4 regions of the Rummeliibacillus sp. TYF005 genome follow, and region 4 is predicted to be linked to each of the others. Evidence: riboswitches for the same ligand, from Rfam matches in the RefSeq annotation. Region 4 holds a riboswitch; each other region holds the start of a gene.

Region 1 (4,737 bases), on a different contig from region 4:
TATAGGAATTACTTTCTCATTAGAATCTTCTACACTTTTTTCATCTGTATTTTGATGATTGTATTGTTCAACTGTTTGGACTTTACAACCAGCAAGGCAGATTATCGCAATAATTAAAGAAAGAATATAAAAATGTACTTTCTTCAAAAATAACACCTCCATATAGATGTCAATAGGGTGTTAGAATTTGTCTCTAACACCCTGGGTTAAAATTTACATTGTTGACTAGTTATTTTGATTTAACAGTAATCGTCTTAGATGCACTTTTGTTATTGGCTGCATCCTTAACATAAACCGTTAATTTTGTACCAGTTTTTTGTTTTTTGATAGATAAAGAGAATTTACCTTTCGATGAGACTTTTCCCTTTTGTATTACTTTCTTATTTTTCACAACATAAACGGTTGATTTCACTTCTGCTGTTCCAACTATTCTTGTAGAATTTTTTGTTACCTTTTTAACGATTGGTGTTTTTGGTGCTGTTTTATCAACAACTTTTACAGAGACAGTCTTGCTAGTGTTCTTAGCAAGATCGGTTGCTGCAATTTTTAATGTGGTACCAGCCTTTTGTTTTTTGATTTTGACTGAATATGCGCCTTTAAAATCTGCAATGGCTGTACCGATGATTTTAGAACCATTTTTCACAGTTACGGTAGCGTACGATTCTGTTTTACCAGTTACAGTAGTTTTATTGTCTGCTACTGTTTTAACAGTTGGTAATTTAGGAGCTTTTGTGTCATATGCAAGGTTTTCAGCTTTAACATCCGACATATCGTAGAATTTCTTTTCATTATTTACTAGACGATCATATGCTTCTAAAGCACGGTTTGCTTGGTCGGTAGACATATCGTTAGCTATTTTTGATGTAGGAGAGTTTTTAAATCCACCCGATGCTTGATCGTATGTAGTCAATAAATTAGATACAGACCAATTGTTATTTTTGATAAAACGAAGATCCGATTTTGGATTAATGTTTAAAGAAGTAAGCGCTAGAATTACTTGTGATATAGATTCTGGGCTATCTCCACCATAGTAGCCATCGTAACCTGCATTTTTATTTAATTTGAGTGATAAATAATTCAATGCTTTATTAAGCGATTCATTAACACCATCTCTAGATGTGTAGTTTGATAATGCAGTCGTTACCATAGCTGTACTATCAACACCAGGCCATTGCCATGCAACCCCAAATGAACCTTCGTTTTCATCCGTAAATTGATCATTTAATAAATCTTTTACCATTTGCTCTTTTAAATTTGCATATTTTTCATCAGCAGGAAGTTTGTAATTTGCTGAATCAAGAGCATAAAGTACATTATAATTTGATGTTGCAGAGTAAGTTTGATTTTCTTGTTCCTTCAAAACTTTATCCATCATAGTTTGAATTAAATTAAAACCTTCAATATTTGAAGCATCTTTTCCTATTGATGTTAATGCTAGTACTACTTTTCCGTACTTACCTGATGAGACTTCTCTTTCTCCATCGAAGATTTTCCCGTTATTTGCTTTTAGTTTTGAAACAATATTCTTGTAGTAATTTGTATAATAATTTTTTGCAACAGGGAATCCAGTTTGTGCTAAATCAGTTACAACATCTTCATTTCCAAACTTAGCATTTGGGGTATTTTTGTATAGCCATAAAGCTGAGCTCTTTAAAGCTTTTTGGTATTCAACATTTTTCACTGATGCATTTACTTCCTTGTTTCCCTCTGCATGGGCAATAATTGAAGCAGGAAGTTGAGATGTGAGCAATAAACTAGCTAATGAGACTGGTGCAATCCATTTTTTAAAGTTTTTGTTTTTGTACATAAAAATACCTCCATTCATTTGGACAATTAACGCTTAACTGTCTTCTAGAATAGAGGTAATGAAAGCAATACAAATTTAATGTCTTTACATATATATGTAAAGATAATTGGACGTGAAATAAACATATGTATTTCACAGTTCGATACCTCCCCTCGAAGATCAGAACTAAAGATAAAAGCAGGTCTCCTGGCTTATGTATATTAGAAATTTCGCACCTTCCCAGCTGTTAGCCAGTGGTATACGCGAAGTTCAAATACATTTACAGTAGCGGGGCTGCATCGGATTTCCACCGATTTCCCTATTATCCTATCAATTGATAGGCACTTCTATCTAAAAGTTATGTAATTGTCATCTATCAGTATTTCACATTCTTTAGGTCATGTAAATATTTTTCTAATATTTTTTAAATTTTGACGAAAATAAATAACCCCCTACCAATCATTATATGATCAGCAGGGGGTTTATAAGTCACTCGCGACGGCATCAGTCATTTTGGTCGTTTCTCCTTTTTGAGTATTCTTTGTAGGCATTAAGTTGTTCTTCCGTTAGATGATTGATAAAAAAGTAAAAGTCTTTCGATTCCAATCCATATTCTTGGCATGCGTTACAATATCGTTCATAGCTTTCTCTATACATATCCATTTGTATTTCTCCTCCTGTTATATAACAAATATTATTATTGATAATAATATATAACAGTCTAAAACATCTGTCAACGGAATTTTCTTAAAAAACAAATATTAAAATAAATTTTTATACAATACGTAAACATAAACAAACTCAAGCCCTATTAGTACAATAAAGCTTGAGTTTAAATCTTTAAATGATGTGTTTAACGTCTTTAAATTTAGAACTACTTAGAAGACTAACTACTACATAACTTACAAGAGATAATAGAATAGAAGTTGTTACTGTATGCATTCCTAAGAAAGTTGTTCCCCATTTTTCGTAAATGAAAATATAACTGACTAAACCTACAATCATGGAAGAAGCTGCTCCATATTTGTTTCCTTTTTTCCAATATAGACCTAATACAACAGGCCAAACAAATACAGATTCTAAGCCACCAAATGAGAAAAGGTTAAGCCATACAAGCAAGCTAGGCGGTTTTAACGCAATAATAATAACCGCTAAGCCGATTAAAGCAGTGACCAAAAAGCTTAGTCTTTTCACTTCATGATCATTCGCTTTTGGCTTAATATAGTTTAGATATATATCTTTCACAATAGTAGAACTTACAAGCATTAGCAAAGCATTTACAGTAGACATAATCGCAGCCATTGGAGCAGCCAAAACGATACCTGCCAAATAAGGTGGTAATACCTTCAATGTTAAAAGTGGCATAACTTTATCACCGATATCAATACCAGGTAACACCGGGCGTGCCAATACCCCTGTTAAATGCATCCCGAACATAACTGTCCCTATTGCAATTGTTCCAATAATGATTGCTGAGTGCATACTTCTTGAGTTTTTATATGACATTGCTCGTACTGCAATTTGAGGTAAACCAATAACACCAATACCGATTAAAATCCAAAATGTAGATACATATAGTGGCGTTAAACTTCCATCAGCACCAAACGGAGATACTAACTTAGGATTTTCAGCAACTAAGTCGGACATGATATTAGAAACGCCGCCACCAGCAATAATCGTACCAACAAGCAAAATAACACTACCTAAAAACATCACAGTACCTTGTACAGCATCTGTTAATGCTACGGCTCTAAATCCACCTATTATTACATATACAAGGACTACAATCGCAAAAATGAATAATGCAGAAGTATAATTTAATCCGGTTAAAGATTCAATTAACCTTGCACCACCAATCCATTGTGCAGCCATTGAAGCAAATAGGAAGATTATAATACTCAATGCAGAAACAATAACAACGAAATTACTTTTATAGCGTTCATGTAAAAAATCTATCAATGTAATCGCTTTATATTTTCTAGCGATAATCGCAAATTTCTTACCCAGAACCATTAAAACGTAATAACCTGCTGGTAATTGTGCCATCGATAACAGAACCCAACCAAGACCCGTATTATAAGCGACACCGGGCCCTCCGATAAAACTAGATGCACTTCCGTATGTGGCCATCATTGTCATTGCAAGGAGGAATCCTCCCATTTGTCTACCACCTAGAAAATACTCTTGTAAAAACGAATTCGATTGCATGACATGTTTATTTGCCCATATCCCTATTAAAAAGATAATGACTAAGAAAAAGATTAATGGAAGGATAACTTGCCAATTCATCATTGATCGTCACCATCCTCTTCTTCAAATGGTACATCTTTAAAGAAAAATTTTATAATGACCATTAATAAAACAATCATAAAAATTGTGCCAGCTATACAGCTATAGAAAAACCAAGCCGGAAAACCGAATACATATGTATACTCTTTCGGATTTCCTGAACCAAGCCCATATGCAAAGCCAAACCATATTGCAAAATTGACGACTACTAATGCAATACCAATAAGTGCTTCACGATGAGCAACCTTATAACGCTTATCGTTCATATTTTTTCTCCTTCTATTAAATCGAATACTTTACTATTTTACTTATTTGTGAATAAAAAATAAAGTAGCAGTTCCTTCTTAAAATGAATATTTAGTTTACATAATAATATTATTTAACACTATTCTTCAATTAAAATAACTTACATAAGATTGTAGTTATCAAAAAGTAGATTCCAAAAGATATATTTCTCTCTATATAAGCATAAAAACTTTTAAAAATATATAAGAAACGGCCTATATAAGATTACATTAATACGTGAAGATCTAGCTGTTATACAACTAAATAAGCGAAATGGTTTGAATTGTCAGAAAAAATATCCTCTCATTTTATATATATATTTCTCTATAAAACAGTTTTATTCTAAAATACGTCATTTGTCTATAATTTTTAGAATA
Region 2 (4,737 bases), on a different contig from region 4:
TTCTTAAGAGAAAATACGTATGATTCAATTTTAAGCACATACACATTACATCATTTAACGGATGACGAAAAAGTAATGTTCATCAAGAATTTACTATCGCTATTAAAAGATAAAGGAAAGCTATTCATTGGAGATGTTGCTTTTCAAACAAGAGAACAACTTAATACATGTAGAATTGAAAGTATAGATTATTGGGATGAGGACGAATTTTATTTCGTATTTGAAGAAATAGCTTCTAAGTTAAGAGATTTTTGTACATGTGAATTTCATCCAATTTCCCAGTGCGGTGGAATTTTCGTTATTTCTAACTAAGTAATATCATATTAATCCTTTAAACTGTTGGTTAACTAGATTACTAGCTAATCAACAGTTTTTTATATACGAAAATTTAACTGAAACATTTATAAATTATGTTTACAATGGAGAAAATAAGTTAAAATATATTGAAAATATTTTAGTTGGAGGATATCATATGAACCTCATCATTGAATGGATTTACAAAACATCCAGAGGAGTAGAAACGGTATTTCGCTCAGAAGAAATATCGGCAGAGAAAGCATATAAAATTGCTTTAGATATAGAGAAAACAGGAAGAGTGAAGAACATAACATTTATAGATCAATTCGATAGTTCATGGACTATGAAAGAGCTAAAACGTTATTTAACGGAAGTGGAAGGAGAACCACATAATATTACAGTCTATTTTGACGGTGGTTATGATAGAGAAACGACTATATCAGGTTTAGGTTGTGCCATCTATTTTGAGCAAAATGGCAAGCCGTTTCGGGTTAGAAAAAATGCACAAACAGTAGGGTTGAAATCGAATAACGAATCCGAATATGCAGCACTTCAACTAAGTATTACAGAATTAGAATTATTAAATGTTAAAAACACAAATATTCGATTTATCGGTGATTCTCAAGTCGTGATCAACCAAATGAGTGGTGAATGGGCAGTACTAGAACCAGAGTTAATGAGTTGGGCTGACAAAATTGATAACAAGTTAAAAGAATTAGGCATTCAAGCAGAATATGAACATGTATCTCGAAAATTGAATGTAGAAGCTGATCGACTGGCAACTCAAGCAATACATGGTATAGAAATTATTGCACAAATAGAATTAATATTGGAACATGATTGATAGAAATTAGAATTTTTTCTCTATAAATTTTTTTATTGCGTTCTTCTATTGTTTAAAGAATGGAATATCGGGAATACTTTTCTCAAAGAGTATAAGTCCGATATTGCGTGAACATATAAGTGAAACTTGGAGGAAACAGCATGAAAAACAAAATGAAAATAATCATCTTTGTATTCACAGCGTTAATCACATTATCTGGCTGTGGCAATGTTTTAAAGGGAGAAAATATTGATGTAAACAAAAATGTGGATATAGCTCCTGATGATAATTTAAATTTAGATGATAAACAAACTGTAACAGAAGAAAATAATCATATGAATCATAATAATTCTGGTGTAGTTTTAGGAGATATTAAAAAAGCTAAAAATCCAACGTATCCAGTAGGAAGTCAAGTAATCGTTCAAGCCAATCATATGGTTGGCATGAATGGAGCAAAAGGAACGATTGTTGGTGCATATGAGACTAATGCCTACTCAGTCAGTTATAAACCAACTACTGGTGGAAAAGAAGTCAAAAATCACAAATGGGTGATTCAAGAAGAAATAAAAAAAGCAGCCGGTAAAATTCTACAACCAGGAGCGAAAGTGACCCTTGATGCAGACCATTTGCCAGGTATGAAGGGTGCTATTGCTACAATTGAATCTGGAATTCACACAACAGTTTACATGGTCAACTATAAGCCAACTACTGGTGGGAATGAAGTGAAAAATCATAAATGGTTGATTGAAAGTGAACTAGTAGCAAATAAATAAAAAATTAAAAGAAATTTCTATGAGATTTTAAATAGAAGTTTCTTTTTTTGTGATAAAGATAGATTATATAATCTACTAATAACAATATGTTATAATGAGAGAAACGGAATAAGAAGAAAAAGGGTACAAATCATTTTTTGATTTGTTTAAAAGGGAAGATCGGTGAGAATCCGACGCTGTCCCGCAACTGTAATTCAGAGCAAATCGCAAAAACCACTGTCAAAACGGGAAGGTGCGATGAGCAGAGAAGATAAGCCAGGAGACCTGCCTTTTTTCGAGTACAGCCATATAACCTACGAGGATAGGAGGTGTAGAGTGTGACAGAATATCTTCTGCATGCTCATTGTACGACAAAACCGCAAAGTTCTCCCTTTTTTAGAGGGCTTATTTTGCTATGGTCGAAGTCGTATAAGAGAGCAAGTTTTTCATAACACATCCTTCTAAATGTTGACGGATGTGTTTTTTTATGAGAAAAGGAGAGAAAACGATGAATCATGAAATTGTCACCATGTATGAACAAAAGATGAAGCAGCAACTAATGATATCTGTTGGGACTTCTAAATCAATGTCTTTGAAAGAGATTACACGAGAATTGATAGAAGAAAATTGTGAACAGTATTTAAATATTAACTACGCTTATTTAAATGTTAAACATGAAATAATAGGAAGTTATTAATTTGAGTACTTTTTGAAATTTTAAATTTTATAGGCTTTTTTAGAAATAATAATATAGTTAAGCGCATGAAAACATAGAAGATTGTTTCCATGCGCTTTTTAGTTTTATATTCCGATTTATGTTATTTTACCTGACATTTAAATAAAAAATAAATGCGCTTTTTATATTATTTTGTTTGATTGATAATTTTGTTAAAGGAATTTTTTATTATGTTAGGTTTTAATACATTGACTATATATAAAAACTTACGTATATTCAAAATATAAGATTACCTATTTATAGGAGATGCTATTTAATAATGCCAAAGGATGGTGGGAAGAATGATGTGGAATACACCAGAGAAATTACGTTCGCTCCTTTGTGAGCTTGTCAGTTGGGAAAGTCAGACAATGACAAAAGGGGAACAACTATTTTCAAGTAAACTAAAAGCAAAATTACAGCAACTTCAATACTTTAAGGAAAACCCATCTTATCTAAAACTTTGTGATGTTGACCGCGGGAGACAAGTTGTTTCAGCATTATACAAAAATTCACATGTAAATGAAACTGTAGTTTTAATTAGTCATTTTGATACAGTACAAATTGAAGAGTACGGTTCATTTATTCCTATAGCAACTATGCCTGAAGTGTTAACGAATGCTTTTAAGGCAGATCCAAGTATGCTAAACGAATCTGCCAAAAAAGATTTAGTAAGTGGGGATTACTTATTTGGCCGAGGGGTAATGGATATGAAAATCGGCTTAGCACTACATATGCAAATCATTGAAAGAGCTATTGCGGAAAAATGGCCTATTAATCTACTAATTGTTACTGTACCTGATGAAGAAGTCAATTCAGCAGGCATGCGACAAGCAGTGAAACTTATATCAGAATTACAAGAAAAAGAAAATTTGAAGATTAAATTATTTTTAAATAGTGAACCTTCTTTTTCTCAAGGTCCAACTGATTTAAAAGAATATGTTTACTCTGGTTCAATTGGAAAGATTATGCCTGCAGCACTTTTCTATGGGAAAGAGACGCATGTAGGAGAACCTTTAAAAGGGATGACTGCACCTTTTATGAGTGCTTTTCTAACAGCAGAAATGGAATGGAATGAAAAATTTCTAGAAGAAGACTTTGGTGAACAAACCCCTCTTCCAGTTTCGCTGAAGTTAACCGATCTAAAAGAACAATATTCTACACAGACACCCTATCGTGCCATTTCGATGTTCAATGTTTTCCTCATGAAGCGGAGTGCCGGAGAAATCATGAACTTATTCGAAGAAATAGCGAAAGAGGCTATGGAAAAGTGTCAAACACGTTACGAGGTAATCTGTAAGAAACAAGGCGTTTCAACAATTGGCAAGATTCGTGTAGTTCGATTTGAAGAATTATATACCTATGCAGTTAATAAAATGGGTATAAAGCAGGTAAAAGAATTAAAGAAATCTATATTATCAAATGACACATTTGACGATCGTGAAAAGTCATTACGAATTGCAGATCAATTGATGATACGCTGCCAAGAATTAGCGCCAGCTGTAGTATTACTGTTTGCACCACCATATTATCCACCTGTAAATTCATCAGAAGATTCCCTGATACAAGGCGCGGTTTCCTTACTCCTTGAAGAAGCAAAAAAGTTCAATATTCCTCTTGAACAAATCCATTATTTTAATGGGATTTGTGATTTGAGTTACTGTCAATTTCAAGCTGTTAAGGATTGGAAGACATATGAAAAAAATTCACCAGTTTGGGGAGAAACGTATGATATTCCATTTGAAGAAATGTCGAAGTTTTCAGCTCCAGTCCTTAATGTGGGGCCGTTTGGGAAAGATGCACATCAAATTTCGGAACGTTTACATGTTAAAAGTGCATTTGTGGAAATGCCGGTATTACTCTATGAATTGCTGAAGTATGTAAGTAAAAATTCACAAGTTGTAGAATAATGAAATTTCAGCATATATTATTGTACAGATATCTAATCTGCATATATTTTTTCTCGCATTAACCGATTATAGAAGTTTCATTTTATATGAACAGGAGGAGCTATACTGGGATTATTTGATAATTTGATGGGGAATGCGACAGAAGTAAGCAAAGAAATTATTCATTCTGAGATAAAAGATCTAATTGCGAAAAATGAAAAAGTTGAGCAAGCATATAAGTTAATTAGAGACCTCTTTGTT
Region 3 (4,737 bases), on a different contig from region 4:
AAACTAAAAGAAAACGGTCATGTATTTGAACAAGACGGCGCAACATGGTTCCGTTCTACTACATTTGGTGATGACAAAGACCGCGTATTGATCAAAACTGATGGTTCTTACACATATTTAACTCCTGATATCGCATATCACGAAGATAAATTACGTCGTGGTTTCGATAAGCTTATCAACATTTGGGGAGCTGACCACCACGGTTACATTCCACGTATGAAAGCGGCTATCGAAGCACTTGGTTATGATCGTGATACATTAGAAGTAGAAGTAATTCAAATGGTAAACCTTCTACGTGATGGTGAAAAAGTTAAAATGTCTAAACGTACTGGTAACGCAGTAACTCTTCGCGAACTTGTAGAAGAAGTAGGTTTAGATGCTGTTCGTTATAACTTTGCAATGCGTGCAGGCGATACTCATTTAGACTTTGATTTAGACTTAGCTGTAAAACAATCAAACGAAAACCCAGTGTACTATGCACAATATGCACATGCACGTATTTGCTCAATCTTACGTCAAGCATCAGAAAAAGGCTTTGCAGCTTCAACTGAACATCTTGATACATTATCATCTGAAAAAGACATTGAAGTATTGAAAAAAGTTGGAGACTTCCCACAAGTCGTAGCGGATGCTGCTCGTGTACGTGCGCCACACCGTATCGCTAACTACATCCAAGAACTTGCTGCAACATTCCACAGTTTCTATAATGCAGAAAAAGTTTTAGATGAAGAAAACAAAGAACGCTCTGAAGCACGTATCGCATTAATCACAGCAGTACGTACAACATTAGCAAACGCACTAAAACTAATAGGCGTATCAGCACCAGAAAAAATGTAATATTAAGTGCTGAGGGCGCTCGTTCAGCTGCGACAAGCGCTGGAGGGCTCGAATCGAAAGCGTGTTTTCAGCTTTCGACCGAGAGACCGAAGCGACTCGAGCAGCTAGCGCCCGAAGCCGGATAAAGTTAAATGCTGAACGCGTCCGTTTAGCCCCGACAAGCGCTGGAAGGCCCGAATCAAAAGCATGTTTTCAGCTTTTGACCGAGGGACTGAAGCGACCTCGAGGGGCTGGCGCGAGAAGCTGGATAAAATTAAATGCTGAGGCGGCTTGCTCAGACCCGAAAATCACAAAAGCTTTCGAATCGAAAACGTCATTTCAGTTTTCGACCGAGAAAGCGTTGTGACTCGAGGGACTAGCCGCAGAAGCTGGATAATTTAATTGCTGAACGCGCTCGCTAAGAGGAAGATAGCCTAAAAGCGCAACATCGTGTCGCAACGGCTATCTGACCCATATCCTGTGGGCTCCCGACAAGCGCTGGAAGGCCCGAATCTCAAAAAATAAGCAAGGGCATCGTATATTTTGTGTGAAAATATGCGATGTCCTTTTATTTTGCTTAGCTTTTTTACGTAGGAAAGAATTAGGGGACATGTAAGCTCCATCGACTAAAATTACTCAATCGAAAGAAAAAATAAGAGATACATAGCTTCAAGTATAAAATTACCGAGAGTATAAAGTTAGGAAACTCGCGCCCTGTTTAGCACAACTCAGGCACCAATTAGCACAACTCATAAGAATTATACCCCCACTCAATAGGTCAAAACTATTCCGTAAAACTTTAATTATTTTAAGGTACCTTCCATAAAAACAAAATATTCGGTATAATGATAGACAATTCAATAGTTAAAAAAGTACGGTTCTTAACATTCGGTAAAATGTTAAGTGAAAAGGGAAATCGGTGAAAATCCGATGCGGTCCCGCCACTGTAAGTGTGAGTAACTCGTATAATTGCCACTGAAAAATTTTCGGGAAGGCACGAGAAGCGTTGAACACAAGCCAGGATACCTGCCGTATTTAAAGACACCAGTTTAACTACGAGGATAGGATGGGTGCCAGTATATTTAATATTTACTGGATTCATGATGCCTCTCGAAAAAATAGAGAGGCTTTTTATTTTGCTGAAGGAGGCACTTCGATCAATGAAAAGAATATGGCAATTAGCAATAATGCTCACAATGGTATTTGCTTTACTTGTAGGATGTGGACAAGGAGATTCGCAAAAATCATCTAGTGACAAAACAAATTCTACGCAAACAACAAAAAATACGTCTACATATCCAATGATGGTAAAAGATGCACTCGGTAACAATGTGGAATTTAAAGAAGCCCCTAAAAAGATAGTTTCTTTAGTCCCTAGTAATACAGAAATATTATTTGCGCTAGGTTTAGACGACAAAATTGTAGGTGTAACTGATAACGATAACTATCCAGAAGCTGCTACTAAAAAGGAAAAAGTGGGCGGCATGGAATATGATATTGAGAAAATACTAAGTTTAAAACCAGATGTAGTGTTTGCGCATGAATCCAATGCCAAATCAGTAGAGGCAGGATTACAACAACTAAAAGATGCAGGAATTACTGTTTTTGTAGTAAAAAATGCAACAAACTTTGAAGAAACATATAACACGATCGAACAAATTGGCCAAATTACAGACAAAGGGCAAAAAGCAGATCAAATTGTTGAAGATATGAAAGCAAAAGTACAAGAAGTTCAAGATAAAGTAGCAAATGTGAAACAACGTTCTGTTTTTGTAGAAACTTCAGATGAACCGGAAATTTATACAGCAGGTAAGGATACATTTATGCAAGAAATCTTAGACCTAGCAAATATCAAAAATGTTGTAGATGATCAATCAGGTTGGTTTAAAATCGATTCAGAGCAAATTGTTAAACGTAATCCAGATACAATGATTGTAATGGAAGATGTTCCGAATATCGTAGAAAAAGTAAAAAAACGTCAAGGATTTAATAGTATTACAGCAGTCAAAAATGACGCAGTTGTACAAGTGAATCAAGATTTAACAGCTCGGACAGGCCCTCGCCTTGCTGATGGTCTAGAAGAAATAGCAAAAGCAGTTTATCCAGAGGTATTCAAATGAGGAAAATAGTAGTGGGGTATATTGTAGCCATATTCATCTTGTTACTGAGTATATGGCTCGGTATATCTGTAGGTTCTGTAAAGGTACCACTAAGTACGTTATGGGATACAGAAGCTGATGAAATGGCAACAAATATTTTATGGAATATTCGTATGCCACGTGTTTTATTGGCTGGACTTGTTGGAGCAGCATTAGCAATTGCAGGTGCTGCTTTTCAAGGCTTATTAAAAAATCCACTTGCTGATCCATATACGTTAGGAGTGTCATCAGGTGCCTCAGTAGGTGCAGTGATGACGCTTTTTTTCAATATTTCAGCCCCTATTTTAGGGATATTCACTTTACCTACATTTAGCATGGTAGGAGCAATGCTATCTCTATTTGCAGTGATTGGATTTGCTAAATTAGTTGATCGTACGATGAAGATGGAAACACTTATTTTAACAGGAATAATCATGAGTTCATTTTTAAGCGCTGTTATATCATTAATGATTGCGCTAACAGGAGAAGAACTTCGACAAATAATTAGCTGGTTGATGGGAAGCGTATCGATGCGTGGGTGGCCTTATGTGAAGATGGTATGGCCATTCATCCTTATAGGGGCATTGATGTTATGGTTTAATCGCCGTGAGCTAAATGCTATGTTGTTTGGAGAAGAAAGGGCAAAGTATTTAGGTGTTAATGTGAAAAGAAGTAAACTTATGCTTCTACTTGGGGGTTCAATGTTAACTGGTTCGGCGGTCGCGGTTTCAGGAACGATTGGCTTTATCGGACTAGTTGTCCCACATATGACTAGATTACTATTTGGTGCAGATCATCGTCATCTATTACCATTATCTTTTATCAATGGAGCATCATTACTGATTGTATGTGACTTGGTCGCCCGTATAATCATTGCACCAACAGAATTACCTATCGGTGTTATAACATCCTTTATTGGCGCGCCGGTTTTTGCTTATATTTTCTTCCGTCAACGTAGAACGAAGGGAGCATAGGAATGCTTAATGTAAAACAACTTAGTGGTGGATATGATCCTAAAAAACCTATTATAAAGGATATTTCATTTAAAGTAGAAAAAGGGCAATTTGTTGGCATTTTAGGCCCTAATGGAAGCGGGAAATCTACACTTATAAAAGTAATTAGTGGAATACTTGCTGAAACAAGTGGTTCAGTTCTGATTGATGGAAAGAATCGTAAAGACTATTCAACGAAAGAATTAGCACGCAAAATGGCTGTTTTACCTCAGTTACATGCACATGCCTTCTCACATTCAGTTCGTGAGACTGTATCAATTGGCCGTTATCCTCATCAAAATAGTTGGTTTCAAACATGGTCAAAAGATGATGAAGAGGCAGTTGCTACTGCAATGGATCAAACAGGGATTACACAATACACAGATCAACAATTGGATTTTCTTTCCGGTGGGGAGCAACAAAGGGCGTTTGTTGCACAAGCTTTAGCGCAGCAAGCCGATTTACTACTATTAGATGAACCAACTAATCATTTAGATATCGAACATCAACGGAAACTGATGGATATGATTCGACATGAGGTTGTGTATCATGATTTAACGGTGATTTCGATTTTTCATGATATGAATTTAGCTTCACTATATTGTGATCAATTGATTTTACTCGAAAATGGACAAATTAGCTCTATTGGTGAACCACATGAAGTGTTAAAAGAGAAGCATGTGATGGAGGTCTACCATACAAAAGTTTCAAGCTATCCACACCCTGTGATGCCGAAGCCACAGGTAACGTTAATCCCTGATTTTCAAGAAGAAGGGCAAGCATCAATGACC
Region 4 (4,737 bases):
TCAAATCTTCAATAACATAACTACTTTTTATAGCTTCATCCATATTAGAAGTAAACATAGCCATTGGTTTTCGGAGTTGACCATTTTTTGAGGTGAATAAATCGCCACTGATCAAAACCTGATCCTTTTTATGATAGTACACTACATGACCTGGAGAATGACCTGGAGTGTGGATAGGGGTTAGATCATCAATATCCTGTAAGTTTCCATTTGTTATTTCTAATGGTTGTACAACACCTGGTTGCACAAGGGATTGCGCTTTTTTCCTACCAGGGAAAGGTTCCTTTCCTTCCATGTATTTAATATCAGCTTCATGGGAAAATACAGGAACATTTTTTATTTCTAGGATTTTTTTCAATCCACCGACATGGTCAGAATGGCCGTGCGTTAATAGAATAGCTTTTAGGTTACCCAACTTCTCCGCTTCTTCTAAAATCTTTTTCCCCATAAAAGACATTCCTGTATCCACAATGTATACACCATCTTCAACTGTTACAATCCAAGCACTCATTTTAAACATAAACCAAGTTTCAATTTTATAAATATTTGGAGATACCTTAATAACTTTCATTTTTTCACTCCTCGGACTAGATTTGTAATATGCATTTTTTAGTGACGTAAAACTTTCATTTAAAGCTTTAAAATTTCATGCTGCCGTCCATTCATAAGATTATTCCAATTAATTCTATTTTATGTAAATTATATATATTACTAGAAAGTATATCAAATAATATATAAGGAATAGTCACAGCATCTACCATCATATATATAACTGAAAAGCGAAAGGAGTGGAAGATCGTGAAAGCTGCAATTGTGAATGCGTTTTCAAAAGAGTTGGAGATTAAAGAAGTTTCGAAACCTCAATTAGAAGAGGGAGAAGTTTTAGTGAAAATTGAAGCTTGTGGTGTATGTCATACAGATTTACACGCAGCACATGGGGACTGGCCTGTAAAACCAAAATTACCATTAATCCCAGGGCATGAAGGGGTAGGGGTTGTCGTTGAAGTAGCTAAAGGTGTTAAATCGATTAATGTTGGTGATCGAGTAGGAATTCCGTGGTTATATTCTGCATGCGGAGAATGTGAGTATTGTATAGATGGTAAAGAAACATTATGTCCAAATCAACTAAATGGTGGATACTCTGTGGATGGTGGATATGCAGAATATTGTAAAGCACCCGCAGATTATGTAGCGAGAATTCCTGACAACGTAGACCCAATTGAAATCGCTCCCATTTTATGTGCAGGTGTAACAACATACAAAGCATTAAAAGTTTCAGGTGCAAAGCCAGGAGAATGGGTTGCAATTTACGGGATCGGTGGACTAGGGCACATTGCATTACAATACGCGAAAGCAATGGGACTCAATGTAGTGGCTATAGATATTAGCGATGATAAGTCAAAACTCGCAAAAGAATTAGGGGCAGACATTGTCATTAATGGTTTAAAAGAAGATCCTGTACAAGCCATTCAAGAACAATTAGGTGGTGTACAAGCTGCAATTAGCGTAGCTGTAACAAAAAAAGCCTTTGAACAAGCTTATGAATCAGTAAAACGCGGGGGCTGTTTAGTAGTTGTTGGGTTGCCAAATGAGGAGCTCCCAATTCCAATTTTCAATACAGTTCTCAATGGTGTTACAGTAAAAGGATCAATTGTTGGGACAAGAAAAGATATGCAAGAAGCACTTGATTTTGCCGCACGAGGAAAAGTACGCGCCATTATTGAAACAGCAAAACTTGAAGATATCAATGATGTGTTCAATAAGATGGAAAATGGTAAGATTAACGGTCGTATAGTACTAACACTAGCAGATGAAGAGTAATAAGTTCTAGATATAATCGTTATATTGAAATAAAAGGCTGCTACATTTAATGGTAATAATTAAATGTAGTAGCTTTCTTGATTTTGGTATTGTTCTCAAGAATATTTACAGTTTGTCTTAAGTTATTATAAGCTTTATTTAGACGTCATACTCTATGAGTAATTTATATGAAAAAATAACAAATTGTCTGCGGAGTATATGTATATATTGGCCGTTTACTGATAGCAGCAGATGTTTTTATGTATGATATAAAACCTTTAAAAACAAGATCACAAAATGCCATTTGATATGCAGCCGAAAATTGCTTAAAAAAGGATTGCCATTGTATTATTGCTGGCTTCTGACTAAAAAAGGTTACTAAATTACAAGTCGGATAACATAGTATTTTATAAAATATATTGATTTACCAACGTTCAACGAGTATCATAATGATAGAAAATTCAATAAAAGTACAAGGTGCCTTTGACAAAAGGAGAATAGGGAATGAAGTGAAAAGCTTCAGCGGACCCACCACTGTAGAGGAAAGTTTGAATGGAAATGCCACTGGACAATGTCTGGGAAGGCCTATTCAAATGTAGACCCTGAGCCAGGAGACCTGCCTTGATACTTGTTGACACAGATGATGGAAAAGTCTGCGGTTTATTTGTAATACAAATAAACTGCAGGCTTTTAATTTTATTAGGGAGAGATGAAAAATGAACTTGCTACAGCAAACTGTTGGAAAAATTAAAGACCTGGATGGAGACATGATGGCAAAGGCAAGACAAAGAGTGGATAATTTGATCAAACCACCCAAAAGTCTTGGCAAATTAGAAAGTATCGCTGTCCAATTATCGGGGATTACAGGAGAGCTTTTTCCAGCAATTGATCAAAAAGCAATCATTGTAATGGCTGCTGATCACGGTGTGTACGAAGAAGGCGTTACAAGCAATCCTCAAGAAGTTACATTTGCGCAAACGCTGAATATTGCTAAAGGAATAACAGGGGTAGGAACCATTGCAAAAGTATCAAACGCAAAAATTGTCACAGTCGATGTTGGTGTAAAAGTAGATCTTCCTACTGATGCTGGCGTGATTAATCGTAAAATTAGAAGAGGTACTGCCAATTTTACAAAAGGGCCAGCTATGACAAAAGAAGAAGCCATTCAATCATTAGAAGTAGGGATTGAAATTGCCAATGCAGAAATTCAAAATGGGGTGAATTTGTTAGGAACAGGTGAAATGGGTATTAGTAATACAACACCAAGTACTGCTATATTATCGGTATTGGCGGGTTGTGATCCAAAAGAAATTACAGGTAGAGGGGCAGGTCTCGGACATGGCGGTTTAGCCCGTAAAATAGAAGTGATTCGAAATGCCATTGCAACAAATCAACCAGATTCAACTGATGCAATCGATATACTAGCAAAAGTTGGAGGATTAGAAATTGGTGGTATGGCAGGGGTTATGCTTGCAGCAGCTGCCAATCGAGTACCAGTAGTCGTTGATGGCTATATTTCAACAGCTTCCGCACTTATCGCCACAACGATTGAACCGAAAGTGAAGGATTATCTCATCACATCTCACGCAACAGATGAGCCAGGTGGTAAAAAAGCTAGTGAACTACTAGGCAAAGAACCAATGCTCAAAATGGATATGTGTCTAGGTGAAGGTTCTGGAGCAGCATTAGCTTTTCCAATCATCGATGCAGCATGTAGCATGATGAAAAACATGCCAACCTTTGAAGAAGTAGGGATGGAAATATAAAATTTCATCTCGTGATTAGCATTGAATGCCTGAAAGCTGCCTTTGTATAGAACAAGGCAGCTTTTCTAATTCAACAGGATTGAAAGACGCATTGAAATACATATTGTTGCAAAAAAGGCTATCCCGTAATGGAACAGCCTCGGCCTTTAAATCTCTTAATCTAAAATATTAATTTACTCGTTGAATTCTTCCTTCCACTTTATACTCGAATGGAGAAGATAATGTTTTTACAAATTCAACTGTTGCATCTAAGTCAGTTGGTCCAACTTCCATGTCTTTAGAAAGTGCACCAAAACTAGTATCGATATTACCATACATATAGTTGTTTACGACAACTGTGTATTCTTTTGTTGGGTCAATTTTACTGCCGTCTGGCAAAATAATATCGACTACTTTTCCGGCTTTTGTTGTATCGTCATACGTGTAAGTGTATTTGAAGCCAGAAACATGATAATCAAGACCTCTTGCAGTAATTTGTTCATCTAGTATAACGCGTAAGTCCGCGCCACTGAGTTTAACTTTATTAAGAACATTGCCAAATGGTTGAATGGCAAATAAGTCGCCGAAAGTAACTTTACCAGCATTTAATGGAGCGCGCACTCCACCGCCATTCATTAAGGCAAAATCTGCATTCATAGCATTTTTCATACCATCAGCGATTAAATTTCCTAAAGCTATATCACTGTTTTTCCTTGTAACAGTTGGATATCCTTTTTCAAGGAATGTTGTTGAAGCACCAACTTCCTGTGCTTTAATCGGTTCAGCTTTATCCGCGTACTTTTTCATAATCGCGGATACTTGTGGATCTGGTGTGTAGTCGTTTTGGTATACTGTTTTAATCTCCGCAGATTTGTTAATAATATCGCCTGTCTTTGGATCAATTTCGACCTCTACATCAGAGAAAGCAGAGCCGTATGAGTATGCTTGGACGATTAATTTGTTATCTACTACACGATTTACTTTAACATGATTATGTGCTGAGAAAATAACATCTACCTCATCATCAATTTGTTCTGCAATCTTACTTGCATCAAATGCATCTGTATAGCCTGTTTGTGAAGCAGGATTGTGTGCAAGAATTACGATTGATTTGATTCCTTTTTTCTTCAATTCTTCCGTGTATTTATTAATCGCTTCTACTTCATCTGTGAATTTCAGCGTTTCATTTCCT

What was found. A riboswitch is a leader RNA that binds a small molecule or an ion and turns the genes downstream of it on or off. The one in region 4 is predicted to bind cobalamin.
Region 1: it holds a riboswitch for cobalamin, as region 4 does, so the genes downstream of both, CW357_RS05590 (Ig-like domain-containing protein) here and cobT (nicotinate-nucleotide--dimethylbenzimidazole phosphoribosyltransferase) in region 4, are expected to answer to the same signal.
Region 2: it holds a riboswitch for cobalamin, as region 4 does, so the genes downstream of both, CW357_RS16340 (hypothetical protein) here and cobT (nicotinate-nucleotide--dimethylbenzimidazole phosphoribosyltransferase) in region 4, are expected to answer to the same signal.
Region 3: it holds a riboswitch for cobalamin, as region 4 does, so the genes downstream of both, CW357_RS04815 (ABC transporter substrate-binding protein) here and cobT (nicotinate-nucleotide--dimethylbenzimidazole phosphoribosyltransferase) in region 4, are expected to answer to the same signal.

What each region holds. Positions count from the first base shown of each region.
Region 1 covers NZ_ML122546.1:56,934-61,670, reverse strand. The annotation lists gene CW357_RS05595 (DUF4430 domain-containing protein) at 1-147, opposite strand, end outside; gene CW357_RS05590 (Ig-like domain-containing protein) at 230-1,807, opposite strand; cobalamin riboswitch at 1,966-2,150, opposite strand; gene CW357_RS05585 (transcriptional regulator) at 2,291-2,449, opposite strand; gene panF (sodium/pantothenate symporter) at 2,627-4,075, opposite strand; gene CW357_RS05575 (YhdT family protein) at 4,075-4,341, opposite strand.
Region 2 covers NZ_ML122591.1:11,326-16,062, reverse strand. The annotation lists gene CW357_RS16355 (class I SAM-dependent methyltransferase) at 1-312, shown strand, start outside; gene CW357_RS16350 (reverse transcriptase-like protein) at 473-1,141, shown strand; gene CW357_RS16345 (YdhK family protein) at 1,282-1,893, shown strand; cobalamin riboswitch at 1,998-2,180, shown strand; gene CW357_RS16340 (hypothetical protein) at 2,360-2,569, shown strand; gene CW357_RS16335 (M20/M25/M40 family metallo-hydrolase) at 2,890-4,497, shown strand; gene CW357_RS16330 (PH domain-containing protein) at 4,603-4,737, shown strand, end outside.
Region 3 covers NZ_ML122545.1:6,869-11,605, forward strand. The annotation lists gene argS (arginine--tRNA ligase) at 1-837, shown strand, start outside; cobalamin riboswitch at 1,675-1,865, shown strand; gene CW357_RS04815 (ABC transporter substrate-binding protein) at 1,977-2,936, shown strand; gene CW357_RS04820 (FecCD family ABC transporter permease) at 2,933-3,928, shown strand; gene CW357_RS04825 (adenosylcobinamide amidohydrolase) at 3,931-4,737, shown strand, end outside.
Region 4 covers NZ_ML122575.1:19,941-24,677, reverse strand. The annotation lists gene CW357_RS14490 (MBL fold metallo-hydrolase) at 1-571, opposite strand, end outside; gene adhP (alcohol dehydrogenase AdhP) at 799-1,821, shown strand; cobalamin riboswitch at 2,259-2,439, shown strand; gene cobT (nicotinate-nucleotide--dimethylbenzimidazole phosphoribosyltransferase) at 2,517-3,566, shown strand; gene CW357_RS14475 (bifunctional 2',3'-cyclic-nucleotide 2'-phosphodiesterase/3'-nucleotidase) at 3,735-4,737, opposite strand, start outside.